Regions from separate parts of the Streptomyces sp. NPDC014894 genome, predicted to be linked through region 1. Evidence: riboswitches for the same ligand, from Rfam matches in the RefSeq annotation. Region 1 holds a riboswitch; each other region holds the start of a gene.

Region 1 (4,022 bases):
CCGCCGCCGCCGGTTCCGCCGGATCGCGCTGCCGACGCTCGGACTGGTGCTGTCGATGGGCATGCACGCGCTGTGGAACGGCTCGGCGTCGTACTGGGGCCCGTGGGGCTTCTACGCGGTGTACGGGATGTTCATGGTCCCGGCCTTCGCGCTGCTGACCTGGCTGACGATCTGGACCCGGCAGCGGGAGCTGCGCACGATAGCGGCCGAGCTGCCCGCCTACGCGGCGGCCGGCTGGCTCTCCCCGACCGAACCGCAGGCGCTGTCCTCGATGCGGGCCCGTGCGGCGGCCCGTGACATGGCCCGCCGGATGCGGGGGCCGGCGGCCGCGCACGCGGTGACGGAGTACCAGCGGTTCGCGACCTCGCTGGCGTTTCTGCGCCACCGGGCGGGCCGGGGCGCGGCCGATCCGGATTTCGTGGCGCGGGAGCAGGAGCTGCTGCACCACATGTGGCAGCGGAAGGACGAGGCGGCTCCGGCGCTGACGTACGCGGCGCGGGCGACGGGCCGGGTGTGGGTGCCCCCGCCGTACCGGGACTACGAGGGGTACAACCCCTACCGGGGCTGACCGGGTCCCGGCGGGCGGAGGGACGGGACCCGGCGGCCCTGGCATCGGGGGGTGTGGTGCCAGGACCGCCGGGAGCTGTGTGTACGAAGGGCGCCGCCGCGCGGGCCTCGGCCCCGAAGGGCCGGGACCGGGGGGCGAACGGATCGGGCCCGTAGGCCCACGCCCGAAGGACTCCGGCGCGTGGGGCTCGGGCCCGCTGGGCCCCGGCCCCGGTCAGACCGTGAGGCCATTGCCTCGCAGCCAGGACAGCGGGTCGATGCCGGAGCCGCCCGGCGTCTTGACCTCGAGGTGCAGATGGGGGGCGGAGGAGTTGCCCGTGGAGCCGACCCGGCCGATGGTCTCGCCCGGAGCCACCTTCTGGCCGGGGCTCACGGTCATCGAGGACAGGTGGGCGTACCAGACCTCCGTGCCGTCGGACAGCTCCAGCACGACGCGGTAGCCGTACGAGCCGGACCAGCCGGCCGAGGTGATGGTGCCGGTGGTCACGGCCTTGGCCGGGGTGCCGGCCGGGGCCGCGAAGTCGAGACCGGTGTGCTGGCCGGAGGACCACATCGAGCCGGACTGGCCGTAGGTGGCGGTGATCCGGTACGAGGAGGTCGGCAGGGAGAAGTTCCCGGCGGCCTTGGCGGCGCGCTCGGCCTCGGCCTTCGCCGCCGCCTCCCGCTCGGCCTTCTCCTCGGCCCGCTGCTGGGCCTCCTTCTCCGCCTTCTCCGCGGCCTTCTTGGCCTCGGCCTTCTCCTTGGCGCGCTCCTGGGCCTCCTTCTCCGCCTTCTCGGCGGCCTTGGCGGCCTTCTCGGCGGCGGCCTTCTCAGCGGCGGCCTGGGCCATGGCCTCGGCGCCCGCCTGCTGCTCCTCGGCCTGCTCCAGGATGCGGGAGCGCAGCGCCTCGGCGGCGGTGGTGGTGCTCTGCTGGGCGCCGACCTCCTCGCCGATGCCGCCCATCGTCTCGTACCCGGAGGCGTCGGCGGTGTCGGCGGTGTCCGGCTCGGCCGCGTCCTCGGACATGAAAGAGCCGATGCCGGGAAGGGATTCGACATCGGGCAGCGATATGGAGACGGCCGGTTTGTTCTGCGCGGTGGCGATGCCGCCGGCTCCGACGGCGGCGATCACACCGACGCCGAGCACGGTGGAGCTGCGGGCGAATCCGCCGCGCTGCTTGATCACCCGATGGCGGTGCCGGCCGCGCACCGGACGCACGGTCTCCGCGGTGGGATTCCACTCACCGACGGACCGTTCGGCCCCGTCCTCGCTGAAGACACCGGTCCTGAAAGGCGATTCCGGGGCAGGGGTGTTGGACGCCACTGAGGCGCACTCCTTTCCTTCCTTCTCGCCTACCGGGTTAGCTGACGGGTTCGGAGCAGGAAGGTCTCCTACGGGCGTCGCTCACCGCGAACTGTGCGGCGGACGAAGCCCGATTCACCCCAATTGGTGGTTCCCCGGTTCCCTTGCGGGATTCGGCGCTCGCGCACGGCGCCGTCCTGACGACGGCTGGGCGACCGCGCTGCGTTATCGAACGTTAATAGACACGCGGTCCGGATTCCAAGTTGTTCCGAGTGATCTTTAATCTCTTTGCCATGGACTTACCCGGACACAAGCAGCCGGATTCGGGCGACTTGAGCGCCCGTCGGGAGCCACAAAAGAACTGACGGTATATCAATTGTTATCAGAGGGCTCTGTATTGACTACGCAGCGTGCGGGTCTTTATGCCGCCCTCACAGGCGGATCCCGCCGCGCAGCCGGTCTTCCGGACGCTTGGCCTCCGGCGGCCGGACCACCGCGAGCAGCGCCATGTCGTCCGTCGCGCCCCCGCCCGTATGCCGGCGCACATCGTCCAGCAGCCCGTCCAGCAGCTCCCCGGGCCCGGAGAAGACCCGGCCGCGCAGCCGCACCGCCGGGTCGTAGAACACCCCCCGGGCGTCCCGGGCCTCGGAGAGCCCGTCGGTGTAGAGCAGCAGGGTGGCACCCGGCGGCAGCGGATACTCCTCCGCCCGGTCCGGCAGCGCCCCCAGCTCGCCCATGGAGAGCGGCAGCGCGTACTCGGCGGGCTCCAGGACGTCCAGCCCGCCGTCCGGACGGAGCAGCAGCGGCGGCGGGTGGCCGCGGTTCACCAGCCGTACGGCGCCGCCGCCGCGCGGGATCTCCGCCAGCACGGCGGTCGTGAACGCCTCGAAGGCGTCCAGGGTCTCCCGCCGGCGGGCCTCGCGGGTCAGCGCCCGCTCCAGCCGCCCGGTCACCCCCTCCAGCGAACTCTCCTGCTCGGCGGCCTCGCGGAACGCGCCGATGGCGACCGCCACCGCCTCGACCGCGCCCAGCCCCTTGCCCCGTACGTCGCCGACCACCAGCCGGACGCCGTGCGGGGTGTCCTGTACGGCGAAGAGATCGCCGCCGATGAACGCGTCCGCGAGGGCGGCCTCGTAGCGGGCGGCGATCCGGAGCCCGCCGATCTCCTCGGCGGGGGTGGGCAGCACGGCCCGCTGTGCGGTCTCGGCGATCACCCGGGCGGAGGCCAGCCGCTCGCTGCCGCGCCGCACCACCCGGTTGATGAGCAGCGCCAGACCGGCCACCGTGATGACCGTGGCCAGCTCGGTGACGGCCATGGGGTCGGCGAACATGTCCTGGAGGACATGGAGCACGATCACCGCGGCCGTCGCCGCGATCCCGGTCCACAGGGTGATGAGCCAGGAGAAGAAGGGCGCGGCGATCAGCGGGGCCGCGGCGAACATCGGGGCGGCCGTGTACTTCACCGGGGTGGCCAGGTCGAAGACCACGCCGCCGAGGATCATCAGCGCGGGCAGCATCCGGACAAAGCGGCGGACGCCGGGCCCGCTGGGCTCCTCCTGCTGCGCCAAGGGTGCTCTCCCGACCGGTGCGCCGACGGCTGCGGGCACGGTTGAGCGCCCCTCTCAGCCTCGCGGCAACCGGTCGGCGGGGCGAGCGGCCGCCGTCCAACCGGGCGACACGAGGCCGGGCGGGGGCGGGCGGGCCGCGGCCCGCGCATCAAGGACCCTCGGGGCGAGGGGCCCGCGGACCGGGCCGCCGCCGAAAGCCCGCGGACCGCACGGCCGGAAGCCCCGGGCCGCCGGGCGGAAGCCCCCGGGCCGCCGGGCGGGCGGAAAGGGACCCGGCCCCCTGGGAAACGGGCGCGGGCTGTTCGGGAACGCGCCAACGACCGTGGCCCGGCACTTCTTCTCAGAAGTGCCGGGCCACGGTCTTTCAGTAGCGGGGACAGGATTTGAACCTGCGACCTCTGGGTTATGAGCCCAGCGAGCTACCGAGCTGCTCCACCCCGCGTCGGTAAACACAACTCTACGCCATCCGGAGCGCGGCTCACGCCACTTTCCCCCGGGGTGCGCGAAGCGCCCTCACCCATCGGCTCTTCCGACCTCAGCAGCTCGGTCGATTTCCGTGCTTTTACTGGCTTTCGCCCGCCGGGAAACGGGCGGAAGACCAAGCA
Region 2 (4,022 bases), on a different contig from region 1:
CATGGCGCGCGCCCTCTCCGAGGGCACCGACAAGCGCTCCGCCGAGGAGTTCGCCGCCGAGCTGGAGCGCTGCGGCGCCACGCTCGACGCGCACGCCGACCACTCCGGCGTCCGGGTCTCCCTGGAGGTCCCGGTCTCCCGGCTGCCCAAGGCGCTCGGGCTGCTCGCCGAGGCCCTGCGCGCGCCCGCCTTCCTCGACAGCGAGATCGAGCGGCTGGTGCGCAACCGGCTGGACGAGATCCCGCACGAGAGCGCCAACCCGGGCCGCCGGGCCGCCAAGGAGCTGTACCGGCAGCTCTTCCCGGCCTCCCTGCGGATGTCCCGCCCCCGGCAGGGCACCGAGGAGACCGTCGCCCGGATCGACTCCGCCGCCGTGCGCGCCTTCTTCGACGCGTACGTCCGCCCCGCCACCGCGACCGCGGTCGTCGTCGGCGATCTGACCGGGGTCGACCTCGACGCCGTGCTCGCGGAGACCCTCGGCGACTGGACGGGGAACACCGCCGCGCCGCGCCCCGTCCCGGCGGCCGTCGCCGACGACACCGGCCGGGTCGTCATCGTGGACCGCCCCGGCGCGGTGCAGACCCAGCTGCTGATCGGCCGGGTCGGCCCCGACCGCCACGACCGCGTCTGGCCCGCCCAGGTGCTCGGCGCGTACTGCCTCGGCGGCACCCTCACCTCCCGGCTCGACAAGGTGCTGCGCGAGGAGAAGGGCTACACCTACGGCGTACGCGCCTTCGGCCAGGTGCTGCGCTCCGCCCCCGACGGGACGGGCGCCTCGCTGCTCGGCATCAGCGGCTCGGTGGACACGCCGAACACCGGCCCGGCGCTGGAGGACCTCTGGACCGTGCTGCGGACCCTCGCGGCCGAGGGGCTCACCGACGCCGAGCGGGATGTCGCCGTACAGAATCTGGTGGGCGTCGCGCCGCTGAAGTACGAGATGGCCGCGTCCGTCGCGGGCACCCTCGCCGACCAGGTGGAGCAGCACCTCCCCGACGACTACCAGGCGCAGTTGTACGTACGCCTGGCGGAGACCGGCACGGTGGAGGCGACGGCGGCGGTCGTCAGCGCCTTCCCCGAGGACCGGCTGGTGACCGTGCTCGTCGGTGACGCCGCGCGGATCGCCGAGCCCGTCAAGGCGCTCGGCATCGGCGAAGTGACCGTCGTCACGGGCTGATTGAGGCGTCGAAGGGAACCCCGGCCCTCCTGAGGGCCGGGGTTCCGCCATCTGATCCTTGTATGCCCCTTTTGACGGTTCATCGCCTGGAAGCTTCCTTTCTGTCCTGTGGCATGTGCAACAAAAGACGCCGCTTGTTTGCCGATGGAAAGTCCGCGCGCATAGCGTCGGTCCGGCTGTTCGCCCGCTGTACGCCGCACCCGCGGCAAGGGCAGCCATCGCCGAATCCCCGCAGGGCGCGAGCCCGGGGAGCCGGGGACCAAGGTCCCCAGGGGTGAATCGAGCGCCTTCGCGTCCGCGCGGAGGAGCCCGTAGGAGACCTTCCTGCTCCGAACCCGTCAGCTAACCCGGTAGGCGAGAAGGAAGGAAAGGACCAGCCTCTCCATGGCGTTGACCCGCCCCACCGGGAAACACCGTGCCCCGAGCCGTATGACGCGCAGAAGCGCGAGCATCGCCGGAGTCGCCACCATCGCCACCAGCGGAGTCTGCGGAACCCTCGCCACCCCCGCGTTCGCCGCCGAGACGGCCACCACGGCGTCCATGGAGGACACCGGCACCCTGCTGATCCTCGCCGCCGACGCCGAGGCGGACTCCCTCGCCGACGAGGTCGCCGACCAGGCCGCCACCCAGCGGCGCGCCGCCGCCGCCCGGGTCGAGGCCGCCGAGGAGGCCGAGCGCAGGGCCGAGGCCCGCGCCCTGGAGATCCGCGAGGCCGAGGCCCGCGCCGAGCGCGAGGCCGAGCGCAGGCGCCTCAACTCCTTCCAGCTCCCCGTCGCCGGCTCCCACGTCTCCACCGGCTATCAGACCGGCGGCTCCCTCTGGTCCTCCGGCAGCCACTCCGGCATCGACTTCCACGCCCCCCACGGCACCCCGGTGGTCTCCGTCGGATCCGGCACCGTGGTCGAGGCCGGCTGGGGCGACGCGTACGGCTACAACGTCGTGATCCGGATGAACGACGGCACCTACACCCAGTACGCCCACCTGGCCTCGGTCGGCGTCGCCGTCGGGCAGAGCCTGGCGCCGGGCCATCGGATCGGACTCTCCGGCTCCACCGGGAACTCCACCGGACCGCACCTCCACTTCGAGGCCCGCAGCGGCGCCGAGTACGGCTCCGACGTCAACCCCCTCGCCTATCTGCGCGCCCGGGGCGTGGCCGTCTGACCCCGCGGGCGCCCCGCCCGTACCCCCGTACCTCTCCGAAGGCCCCAGCGGAAAGCCGCCGGGGCCTTCGGCGTGCCCCGGCGCACCGCCGCCGGAAGATCCCACCGGATTTCCCGGAGCCGTCGGGAATGACGGTCCGCTGCAATAGAGTCGCCGAAACGGAAGGCCCACCGGCCGCATTGCACGAGATTCCGGCGGATTACAGCGGAGGTTCGGTCATGCGCATTCCCGCGCACTCGGTACGCACGGCGATCCGCGACGACATCGTCTCCGGCGCCTTCCCGCGCGGCGCCAGACTCGCCGAGGAACAGCTCGCCCGGCGCTACGGCGTCTCCCGGATCCCGGTGCGCGAGGCCCTGCGCACCCTGGAGTCCGAGGGCTTCGTCGTCACCCGCCGGCACATCGGCGCCCAGGTCGCCGAGCCCACCGAGCAGGAGGCCGCCGATCTGCTGGAGGTACGGACCCTGCTGGAGCCGCTGGGGGCCGCCCGGGCCGCCCGCCGGCGCACCGAGGCCCACCTCAAGGTCCTGCGCGGCCTGGTACGCCTCGGCCAGGACCGGGCCCGCCGGGGCCACGGCGAGGATCTGCGGGCCCTGGGCCGCTGGTTCCACGAGACCCTCGCCCAGGCCTCCGCCAGCCCCGGGCTGATCGCGCTCCTCACCCAGCTGCGCCACAAGATCGCCTGGATGTACGCCGTCGAGCGCCAGGACCGCCCCCTGGAGTCCTGGGCCGAGCACGGCGCGATCCTGGACGCGGTGGCGCGCGGGGACGCCGAGCGCGCCCGGACCCTCACCGCCCTGCACGTCGAGCGCGGCGCCGGGGCCCACCGGCTGCGCCCGGCCGGTCCCGCCGGAATGCGCAACACGATGTGAACACGGAGCGCATCCGGAATTAACACAGAGCCGGTACAGGGGGGGGCGCGATTTACCGCGCTATATCCGGGAGGATTCTTTTCGCGCACAGCGCGCTTCTTCATGCCGGCGGGTGAAAAAGCGAAGCCGTGATGTCCCGCGTACGGGACATCACGGCTTCGCTCCGCCCTGGGACGGTCCGGGTCGGGGGTTCAGACCGTCTCGGGGAGTTCTTCGAGGCCCTCGGCGACCAGCTTGGCCAGCCGGTCCAGCGCGGCGTCCGCGCCCTCGGCCTCGGAAGCCAGCACGATCTCCTCGCCGCCCTGGGCGCCCAGACCGAGCACGGCGAGCATCGAGGCGGCGTTGACCGGACTGCCGTCGGCCTTGGCGATGGTGACCGGGACGCCGGAGGCCGTCGCGGCCCGGACGAAGATGGAGGCGGGTCGGGCGTGCAGGCCTTCGGCCCAGCCGACGTTGACGCGGCGCTCAGCCATGGTGGTGCCCTTCACAATAAATCGGTTGTCTAGACCAGCGTCCCATGGTACGGGACGCCGGCGCGGTCGTACGCTTTCGGCATGCGCAGCCGGCCGGAGCAGACCTATCCCGATCACTGGGAAGCAGACGTGGTGCTGCGCGACGGGGGCACCGCGCGCATCAGACCGATCACCACCGAGGACGCCGAGCGCCTGGTCAGCTTCTATGAACAGGTATCGGACGAGTCGAAGTACTACCGCTTCTTCGCGCCCTACCCCCATCTCTCCGCGAAGGACGTCCACCGGTTCACCCATCACGACTACGTGGACCGGGTGGGGCTGGCCGTCACGGTGGGCGGGGAG
Region 3 (4,022 bases), on a different contig from region 1:
ACCGGCTCGCGGCGGCCTCCCGCGACGGCGCGGAGATGCTGTTCGTCCACACCCTGCTCCAGAGCCCCGAACTCCATCCGCACGCCTGAAAGCGAGGACTGTCATGTCCGAGAACACCGCGGCACCCGTGCCCGAGAAGCCCAAGGGCAAGCAGGAGAGCAAGTTCCCCACGGGAATGATCGTCCGGCTCTTCGCCTATCTGATCGCGGGCCACATCCTGGCCGGCTTCCTCTACCTGCTGTTCGAGATGGGCGCCAAGTAGCCCCTCGGAGGAGCCCCCGGCCGCACCGCCCCCGGCGTAGCCCCCGGCCGTGCGGCCACCGCCTTCCGGCCCGGCCCGGGGCGCCCCCGCCCGGCCCGGCCCCGGCCGCCGGACCCGGCCGCCGGCTGCGGGCCCTTACGCGGGGCCCGCGAGACGGCCGGCTCCCCGCCGCGCGGGGGAGCGGTCCGGTCTCAGCCCTCGCTCACGAGCCGCTCGCGCAGCCGCTCTCGCGTCCCGGGGTCGAGCTTCAGCCCCTCGGTGAGATAGCGCTCGGTGGTGCCCCAGTTCTCCTGGACGGTGTCGAACGCGGCGTGCAGATACTCCAGACGCGCGTCGAAGAGCGGACCGAGCAGCTCCATCACCTCCTGCGACATCCCGCCCTCCGAGCTGTTGCCGCGGCGCACCAGATACCGCCGCGAGGGCTCGTTGGACTTGAGGTAGTCCTCCTCGATCGCCTCCCGCTCGACGCCCACCGCGAGCAGGGCGATCGCTATCGAGAGCCCCGCGCGGTCCTTCCCGGCGGCGCAGTGCATCAGCGCCGGCACGCTGTCCTCCGCGAGCGCGTGCAGGATACGGCTGTGCTCGTCCGTCCGCCGGGTGATCAGCACCCGGTACGAGTCCCTCATCCGCTGGGCCGCCTGCCCGTCGCCCAGGAGCGACCGCAGCTGGTCGATCTCGCCTTCGCGGATCATCTTCCAGAACTCCACGCCGTCGGCCGGATCGCTGAGCGGGAGATTCAGATTCCGCACGCCGGGCAGCTCGGCGTCGCTCCCCTCCAGCCCGATGTCGGCCGCATTGCGGAAATCGAAGATCGTGTGCAGCTCCAGCGAGGTCAGAAAGACGACATCGCTCTCGGTCGCGTGGGCCAGATGCCCGCTGCGGTAGAGCCGCCCGTACCGGGTCCGTCCGCCGTCCGCGGTCGGCAGCCCGCCCACATCACGGAAATTACGCACTCCGACCAGCTCGGGCTCGGTCGACGGGACCTGCGGCAGCTGCTGCGTCACGAAGTCTCCTGAGGGTCATTGGCGCCGGCGCTGCTCGCCGACGATGGCCTGTTCTTGACGATACGACATTGATTCCAGGGGCAATCATCTTCTCCGACCGGCGTTCGGGGAAGGGGTTCGGGCGAGTCGCGGGCCGTCGGCCGGCGCCCGGATCCACATGATCGCGCTTTGCGTCGATACGCGCCGGGCCGGACCGCTCCGGAGCGCTGGTCAGGGCCGCCCGCACGGGGTTATTCATCACTTCTGACCGAAATGAGTCGTTAGATATAACGTGCCCCGGCTCAGGGGGAGATGGGGCCTGCTCGGTGAGCAGGATCATAGTGGTGACGGTCCGTGGCGGCGGCCCGGACGGCAATCGCGACGCCGGGACCGGAGTTGGGGATCCGGTCTCCACGGAGGGTGACCGGGAGGGCTCCCCGCGCCCCTCTGTGGATCATCCGCCGACTGCGGAACGGCTTGTTCCGCTCCTTGCGGCTCGTCTACGGTCACGGCCATCCGGGCGGACCGCCTCATCCTGCCGCCGGCCGGAACTCCCATCGGACATCACAGCGTGGCAGGAGCGGGGGACCCAGGAAGTACGCCGGCCCGGATTTCCGGACGGCTCGGGGTGAAGCCGTACGACGAGTGCGGCCGGGCATCTCCAGCCCGAACCCGACAGCTCACCTCGCAGGCGCCGGAGAGGAACAGCCCCATGCCCGCCAAGGGTAAGCACCGTCGTCCCAGGACCAGCACACTCACCCGCGGCTTCGTCGCCGCGGGCACCGGCGGCGCGGCCTTCGCGCTTCCGCTGATGGGCGCGACCGGCGCCCACGCGGCCGAGCGATCCGCCCCGGCCGCCGTCGCCTCCGCCCCGGCCGCCGTCGCCTCCGCCCCGGCCGTCGCGCCCGCCGCCGCGCAGGCGGGTCGGGCCCCCGCCGCCCCGGTCGGCCAGAAGCCCGCCGAGGCCCCCGCCGCCACCGCGTACCGCGTGGTCGCGGGCGACCATCTGTCCAAGATCGCCGACCAGCACCGGGTCGGCGGCGGCTGGCAGAAGCTCTACGCGGACAACCGCGCGGTGGTCGGCGACGACCCGTCGCTCATCCACCCCGGCCTCGAACTCGCCCTCGGCAAGCCCGCCGAGGCGAAGGGCTCCGCGGACCAGGGCGAACAGCGGGACCGCGCTCCGCGCGAGGCCGCCGCGCCCGCCTCCGGAGGCAACGGCCCGGCCGCCCCCGCCGCGCCCCGCCAGGCCCCGGCCCAGCCCGAGGCCCCCGCGGCCGAAGCGGCCCCCACCCCCGCGCCCCCGGCGGAGCCCACCGCTCCGGCCCCCGCCGCCGAGGCCCCGGCGACCGCCGAGACCCCGGCCGCCGCGTCCGGCTACACCACCCCGCTTGCCGCCGGCGGCGTCTCCACCGGCTACCGCGCCACGGGCTCCATGTGGTCCAGCGGCTACCACACCGGTGTCGACTTCTCGGCTCCCACCGGCACCCCCGTCCGCTCCGTCGGCCCGGGCACCGTCGTCTCCGCGGGCTGGAGCGGCGCGTACGGCAACGAGGTCGTCATCCGGCACAGCGACGGCAACCACTCGCAGTACGCCCACCTCTCCTCCCTCTCGGTCTCCGCCGGGCAGGACGTGAGCGGCGGCACCCAGATCGGCGGCGTCGGCTCCACCGGCAACTCCACCGGACCGCATCTCCACTTCGAGATCCGCACCGGCGCCGGCTACGGCTCGGACATCGACCCGGTGGCGTATCTGCGCCAGCACGGCGTCTCCCTCTGACGCCGCGGGGCCGGCCGGCCCGCGCCCGAATCCCCTCGTACCGCCCGCGGTGCGAGGGGATTCCCGTATATTCCCGGCGGCGTGATATCTCCCGGTGGTAAACATCACCTCCCGTCAACCCCTCCCTACGGTCGCGTAGGTCACATCCGCAAGGTCAAGATGAGTTCTTGTGGCAGACGATTCGAGAACAGAGACCAAGGGCGCAATCGGGTCGTACGCGGCGATCGGTGACAGTTTCACCGAAGGCGTCGGAGACCCCGGCCCGGACGGGACCTACATAGGCTGGGCGGACCGCTTCGCGGTTCTGCTCGCCGACCGCGCACCGGAACACACCTTTCGATACGCCAACCTGGCGGTGCGCGGCCGCCTTCTCGACCAGATCGTCGCGGAGCAGGTGCCGAGGGCGAAGGAACTGGCCCCGGACCTGGTGACGTTCTGCGCCGGGGGCAATGACATCATCCGGCCGGGCAGCGACCCGGACGACGTGGCCGAGCGCTTCGAGCGCGCGGTCGCCGACCTCACCGCCGCCGTCGGCACCGTGATGGTGACCACCGGCTTCGACACCCGGGGCGTCCCGGTCCTCCGCCATCTGCGGGGCAAGGTCGCCACCTACACCGCCCATGTGCGATCCATCGCCGACCGGTACGGCTGCCCGGTGCTCGATCTGTGGTCGCTCAGATCGGTCCAGGACCGGCGTGCCTGGGACGGCGACCGGCTGCATCTGTCCCCGGAGGGGCACACCAGGGTCGCCCTGCGCGCCGCGCAGGTGCTCGGACTCGGCCTCCCGGCCGACCCGGACCAGCCCTGGCCGCCGCTGCCCCCGCGCGGGACGCTGGAAGTACGGCGCGACGACATTCTCTGGGCCCGTGAGCACCTCGGACCCTGGATCGGCCGACGGCTGCGCGGCGAAAGCTCCGGCGACCGGATCGCCGCGAAGCGGCCGGACCTGCTGCCGCTCTGAGCGGGGCGGATCCCGGCGGCGACCCGCGGGGTCCGG
Region 4 (4,022 bases), on a different contig from region 1:
CACCGTCAATCTGATCGGCAACGGCGTCTACGCGCTGCTGCGCGAACCGGCCGAGCGCGAGCGCCTCCAGGCGTCCCTGGCGGCGGGCGAGAGCGGGCTGCTGGCGACCGGACTGGAGGAGCTGCTGCGGTACGACGGGCCGGTCGAGGTGGCCACATGGCGGTTCGCCACCGAGGAACTGGTCCTCGGCGGCGAGCGGATCGCGGCGGGGGATCCGGTGCTCGTGGTGCTGGCCGCCGCGGACCGCGATCCGGAGAGATTTTCGGAACCGGACGTACTCGACCTTTCCCGGCGCGACAACCAGCACTTGGGGTACGGGCACGGCATCCACTACTGCCTCGGCGCGCCGCTCGCCCGGCTGGAGGGGCAGACGGCCATCGCCACCCTGCTCAGAAGGCTGCCGGACCTTCGGCTGGCCGCGGATCCGGCGGATCTGCGATGGCGCGGAGGGCTGATTATGCGTGGATTGCGGACCCTGCCGGTGGAGTTCACGGGGCGTTGAATTGACGGTCCGTCAGGATTGTGACTTTCGCGTGATCTCCGCTGCATCGACTTGTGACGCGTGTTCGAGTGCGGCTACGTTCACCCCGTCTCAAGCAGTCAGGCGAAAGGCAACCGTATGCTCTCCGGGAATGGGCGACATCGCCGACCCCGCCAGGTTCCGGCTCTCGTCGTCGCGGCGGGGGTGACGGGATCGGCCATCGCGATCCCCCTGCTCGGCGCGGGTTCGGCGGCCGCGGTCGAGTCCACGACATGGGACCGGGTCGCGGAGTGCGAGAGCGGCGGCGCGTGGAGCGCCGACACCGGCAACGGCTACTACGGCGGGCTCCAGTTCTCCCAGGAGACCTGGGAGGCCTTCGGCGGTACGGAGTACGCCTCCCGCGCCGACCTCGCGAGCCGCTCGCAGCAGATAGATGTGGCCGAGAAGGTACTTGCGGCACAGGGCGCGAAGGCTTGGGCCTCCTGCGCCGCGATGGCGGGTCTCACCCTCGGGGCCGACGCCGGCGGCACGGAGCCGTCCTCCTCCCCGAGCCCGGCCGAGAAGGCCGAGCGCGCGGCGAAGGAGTCGAAGGCTCCGGCCCCGGGTCCGACCCAGGGCGTGGGCAGCGGCGCGGACAGAGCCGGCGGCACCGGCCCCGGCGCCGACCGGGAGGTCGCCAAGAAGACGGAGAAGGCCGCCGAGGAGGCGGGGAAGGCCACGGAGAAGGCGGACAAGGCCACCGAGAAGGCCGAGAAGGCCGACAAGGCCGCCGAGAAGCCCGCCGGGAAGCCCGAGGGCTCCGGCAAGCACCGGGGCGAGCCCGCCGAGGAGCCGGCGACCGGCTCGAACCGTACGGACGACGCCAAGGCGGGGAACGGGTCGGACGGCGCCCCCGCCGCCGGCGGACCGCCCCGCTCCGACGGGCAGGACGAGACGGCCGTACCCGAGGACGGGACCGCGACCGGCGATCCGGTCGCCGAGCGCGAGGCGGACGCCGGACACCCCTCCCGGGGCGAGTCCCCGGCCCGTGACGCCGTCGAGAAGACGGCGGACGAGGCCGCGGAGGGCAAGGCGGAGGAGAAGGACGGCGCGTACACCGTCCGGCCCGGCGACAGCCTCTGGGCCATCGCCCAGGCGCAGAAGCTGGACGGCGGCTGGAACGCCCTCTATGAGGAGAACCGCGAGACCGTGGGCTCCGACCCCGATCTCATCCACCCGGGCCAGAACCTCGACCTCGCCTCGAAGTAGGGGCAGTTCGATGCCCTCTGTCCTAGTTTGCTCAAATGAGACAAGGGTCTCTTTGCGGTAACTGGCCCACATAGCCTTCCGGAATCTCGCATTCCAGGCCCGACCTGCGGAAACGCAAGGTACCGGAGTGGCGCGATGGGCGATTTCTCCCCGATGTTCTCCTTTGAACATCGGGGAGAGGTGCGCTTACGGTCTGAACCGCTCGCCACCGCGGGCACCACGACCGTCACGCCGAATCCTGCCGTCGGTCGGGGGAACACGACGCTCAGTGCGCCGAAGGCAGGAGCGGGGGACCCAGGTAAGCGCCGGGCGCCGGCCGTCGAATCCGACGGCGGGAACCGGCTAGGGGTGAAGTCGCGCGCAAGGACGCGTGACCGGGCAACTCACTTGGCCCGAACCCGACAGCTCACCTCGTAGGCGTCGGTGAGGAGACGTTCCATGCTGTTTTCCGGCAAGGGCAAGCACCGCCGCCCGTCCAAGGCTGTCCGTATCGTCACGTTCGCCGGTGTCACCGGTGCGGCCGTCGCCGCCCCGCTGATCGGCGCCTCCACCGCCTCCGCGGCCACCGCCGCCGAGTGGGACAAGGTCGCCCAGTGCGAGTCCGGCGGCAATTGGTCCATCAACACCGGCAACGGCTACTACGGCGGCCTCCAGTTCTCGGCCTCCACCTGGGCCGGTTACGGCGGCACCGCGTACGCCTCCACCGCCGACAAGGCGTCCAAGGCCCAGCAGATCCAGATCGCCGAGAAGGTCCTCGCCGGCCAGGGCAAGGGCGCGTGGCCGAGCTGCGGCGTCGGCCTGTCCAACGCCGCGTACGGCGGCGGCTCCGCCGAGGCGGCCCCGCAGCCGAAGACCCAGCCGAAGGCCGAGCAGGCCCCGCAGCAGCAGGCCCCGCAGCAGGCCCAGCCCGAGCAGCGCACCGAGGCCCCGACCACCCGCTCCGAGCGCACCGAGGCCCCGGCCGCCGCCCCGCAGCCCGCGCAGCAGCCGCAGTCGAAGCCCGCCGGCGGCTACCAGAAGGGCGACGGCGAGTACGAGGTCAAGGCCGGCGACACCCTCAGCACCATCGCCGCGGCCGAGAAGGTCGACGGCGGCTGGTCCAAGCTCTTCGAGCTGAACAAGGACATCGTCGACGACGCTGACGTCATCTACGTGGGCCAGCAGCTCGACCTGAGCTGACGCACCCCGCCGGCCCTCGCGGCCGGCGCCCCGGGCCGCCCCGCCCGACCGTACGACCCGAGCCGTGGCCCCGCCCCTCCGCGGGTCGCGGAACGCCCCGGTCCGCGCGCTTCCCCCGAACGCGCGGACCGGGGCTCTCTTGTGTTACCAGTCAGTAGGCAGGGTCGGTCCGTCCCCGGGAGCTGGACTTCACCCCCTTTTTCGTCCCAGGGGGCGGGCATCCGCAGGGCGGGACCCGCCCGCCGGTTAGGCTCTTGTCGCAAGGCCAAAGAGACCCTGCACTTCACGCGTCACATCCCAGAAGGAGATGCTCGTGCCGTCCATCGACGTCGTCGTAGCCCGGGAAATCCTGGACTCCCGAGGCAATCCCACGGTCGAGGTCGAGGTTGGCCTCGACGACGGCAGCACGGGTCGTGCTGCAGTGCCGTCCGGCGCCTCCACCGGTGCCTTCGAAGCCATCGAGCTTCGCGACGGCGACCAGAACCGCTACCTCGGCAAGGGCGTCGAGAAGGCCGTCCTCGCCGTCATCGAGCAGATCGGCCCCGAGCTGGTCGGCTACGACGCCACCGAGCAGCGGCTGATCGACCAGGCCATGTTCGACCTGGACGCCACCGACAACAAGGGCTCGCTCGGCGCCAACGCCATCCTCGGCGTCTCCCTCGCGGTGGCCCACGCCGCCTCCGAGGCCTCCGACCTGCCGCTCTTCCGCTACCTCGGCGGCCCGAACGCGCACCTGCTGCCCGTTCCGATGATGAACATCCTGAACGGCGGCTCGCACGCCGACTCCAATGTGGACATCCAGGAGTTCATGATCGCCCCGATCGGCGCGGAGTCCTTCTCCGAGGCGCTGCGCTGGGGCACCGAGGTCTACCACACGCTCAAGAAGGTCCTGAAGCAGAAGGGCCTGTCCACCGGCCTCGGCGACGAGGGCGGTTTCGCGCCGAACCTCGACTCCAACCGCGCCGCGCTCGACCTCATCCTCGAGGCCATCAAGGAGGCCGGCTACACCCCGGGCACCGACATCGCGCTCGCGCTCGACGTCGCCGCCTCCGAGTTCTACAAGGACGGCGTCTACGCGTTCGAGGGCAAGTCCCGCTCGGCCGCCGAGATGACC

What was found. Region 1 has a riboswitch for cyclic di-AMP ahead of ACF089_RS32500 (M23 family metallopeptidase). Riboswitches for the same ligand answer to the same signal wherever they lie in the genome.
Region 2: it holds a riboswitch for cyclic di-AMP, as region 1 does, so the genes downstream of both, ACF089_RS16330 (M23 family metallopeptidase) here and ACF089_RS32500 (M23 family metallopeptidase) in region 1, are expected to answer to the same signal.
Region 3: it holds a riboswitch for cyclic di-AMP, as region 1 does, so the genes downstream of both, ACF089_RS22320 (peptidoglycan DD-metalloendopeptidase family protein) here and ACF089_RS32500 (M23 family metallopeptidase) in region 1, are expected to answer to the same signal.
Region 4: it holds a riboswitch for cyclic di-AMP, as region 1 does, so the genes downstream of both, ACF089_RS24740 (transglycosylase family protein) here and ACF089_RS32500 (M23 family metallopeptidase) in region 1, are expected to answer to the same signal.

What each region holds. Positions count from the first base shown of each region.
Region 1 covers NZ_JBIBWD010000019.1:137,297-141,318, reverse strand. The annotation lists gene ACF089_RS32505 (PrsW family intramembrane metalloprotease) at 1-568, shown strand, start outside; gene ACF089_RS32500 (M23 family metallopeptidase) at 782-1,870, opposite strand; cyclic di-AMP (ydaO/yuaA leader) riboswitch at 1,882-2,038, opposite strand; gene ACF089_RS32495 (PP2C family protein-serine/threonine phosphatase) at 2,281-3,417, opposite strand; tRNA gene ACF089_RS32490 (tRNA-Met) at 3,786-3,859, opposite strand.
Region 2 covers NZ_JBIBWD010000006.1:98,096-102,117, forward strand. The annotation lists gene ACF089_RS16325 (M16 family metallopeptidase) at 1-1,174, shown strand, start outside; cyclic di-AMP (ydaO/yuaA leader) riboswitch at 1,384-1,545, shown strand; gene ACF089_RS16330 (M23 family metallopeptidase) at 1,559-2,335, shown strand; gene ACF089_RS16335 (GntR family transcriptional regulator) at 2,554-3,207, shown strand; gene ACF089_RS16340 (HPr family phosphocarrier protein) at 3,399-3,680, opposite strand; gene ACF089_RS16345 (GNAT family N-acetyltransferase) at 3,762-4,022, shown strand, end outside.
Region 3 covers NZ_JBIBWD010000009.1:145,552-149,573, forward strand. The annotation lists gene ACF089_RS22305 (helix-turn-helix domain-containing protein) at 1-89, shown strand, start outside; gene ACF089_RS22310 (DUF6126 family protein) at 104-262, shown strand; gene ACF089_RS22315 (tyrosine-protein phosphatase) at 454-1,266, opposite strand; cyclic di-AMP (ydaO/yuaA leader) riboswitch at 1,798-1,952, shown strand; gene ACF089_RS22320 (peptidoglycan DD-metalloendopeptidase family protein) at 1,958-3,025, shown strand; gene ACF089_RS22325 (SGNH/GDSL hydrolase family protein) at 3,195-3,986, shown strand.
Region 4 covers NZ_JBIBWD010000010.1:254,506-258,527, forward strand. The annotation lists gene ACF089_RS24730 (cytochrome P450) at 1-502, shown strand, start outside; gene ACF089_RS24735 (transglycosylase family protein) at 686-1,729, shown strand; cyclic di-AMP (ydaO/yuaA leader) riboswitch at 1,991-2,164, shown strand; gene ACF089_RS24740 (transglycosylase family protein) at 2,168-2,908, shown strand; gene eno (phosphopyruvate hydratase) at 3,216-4,022, shown strand, end outside.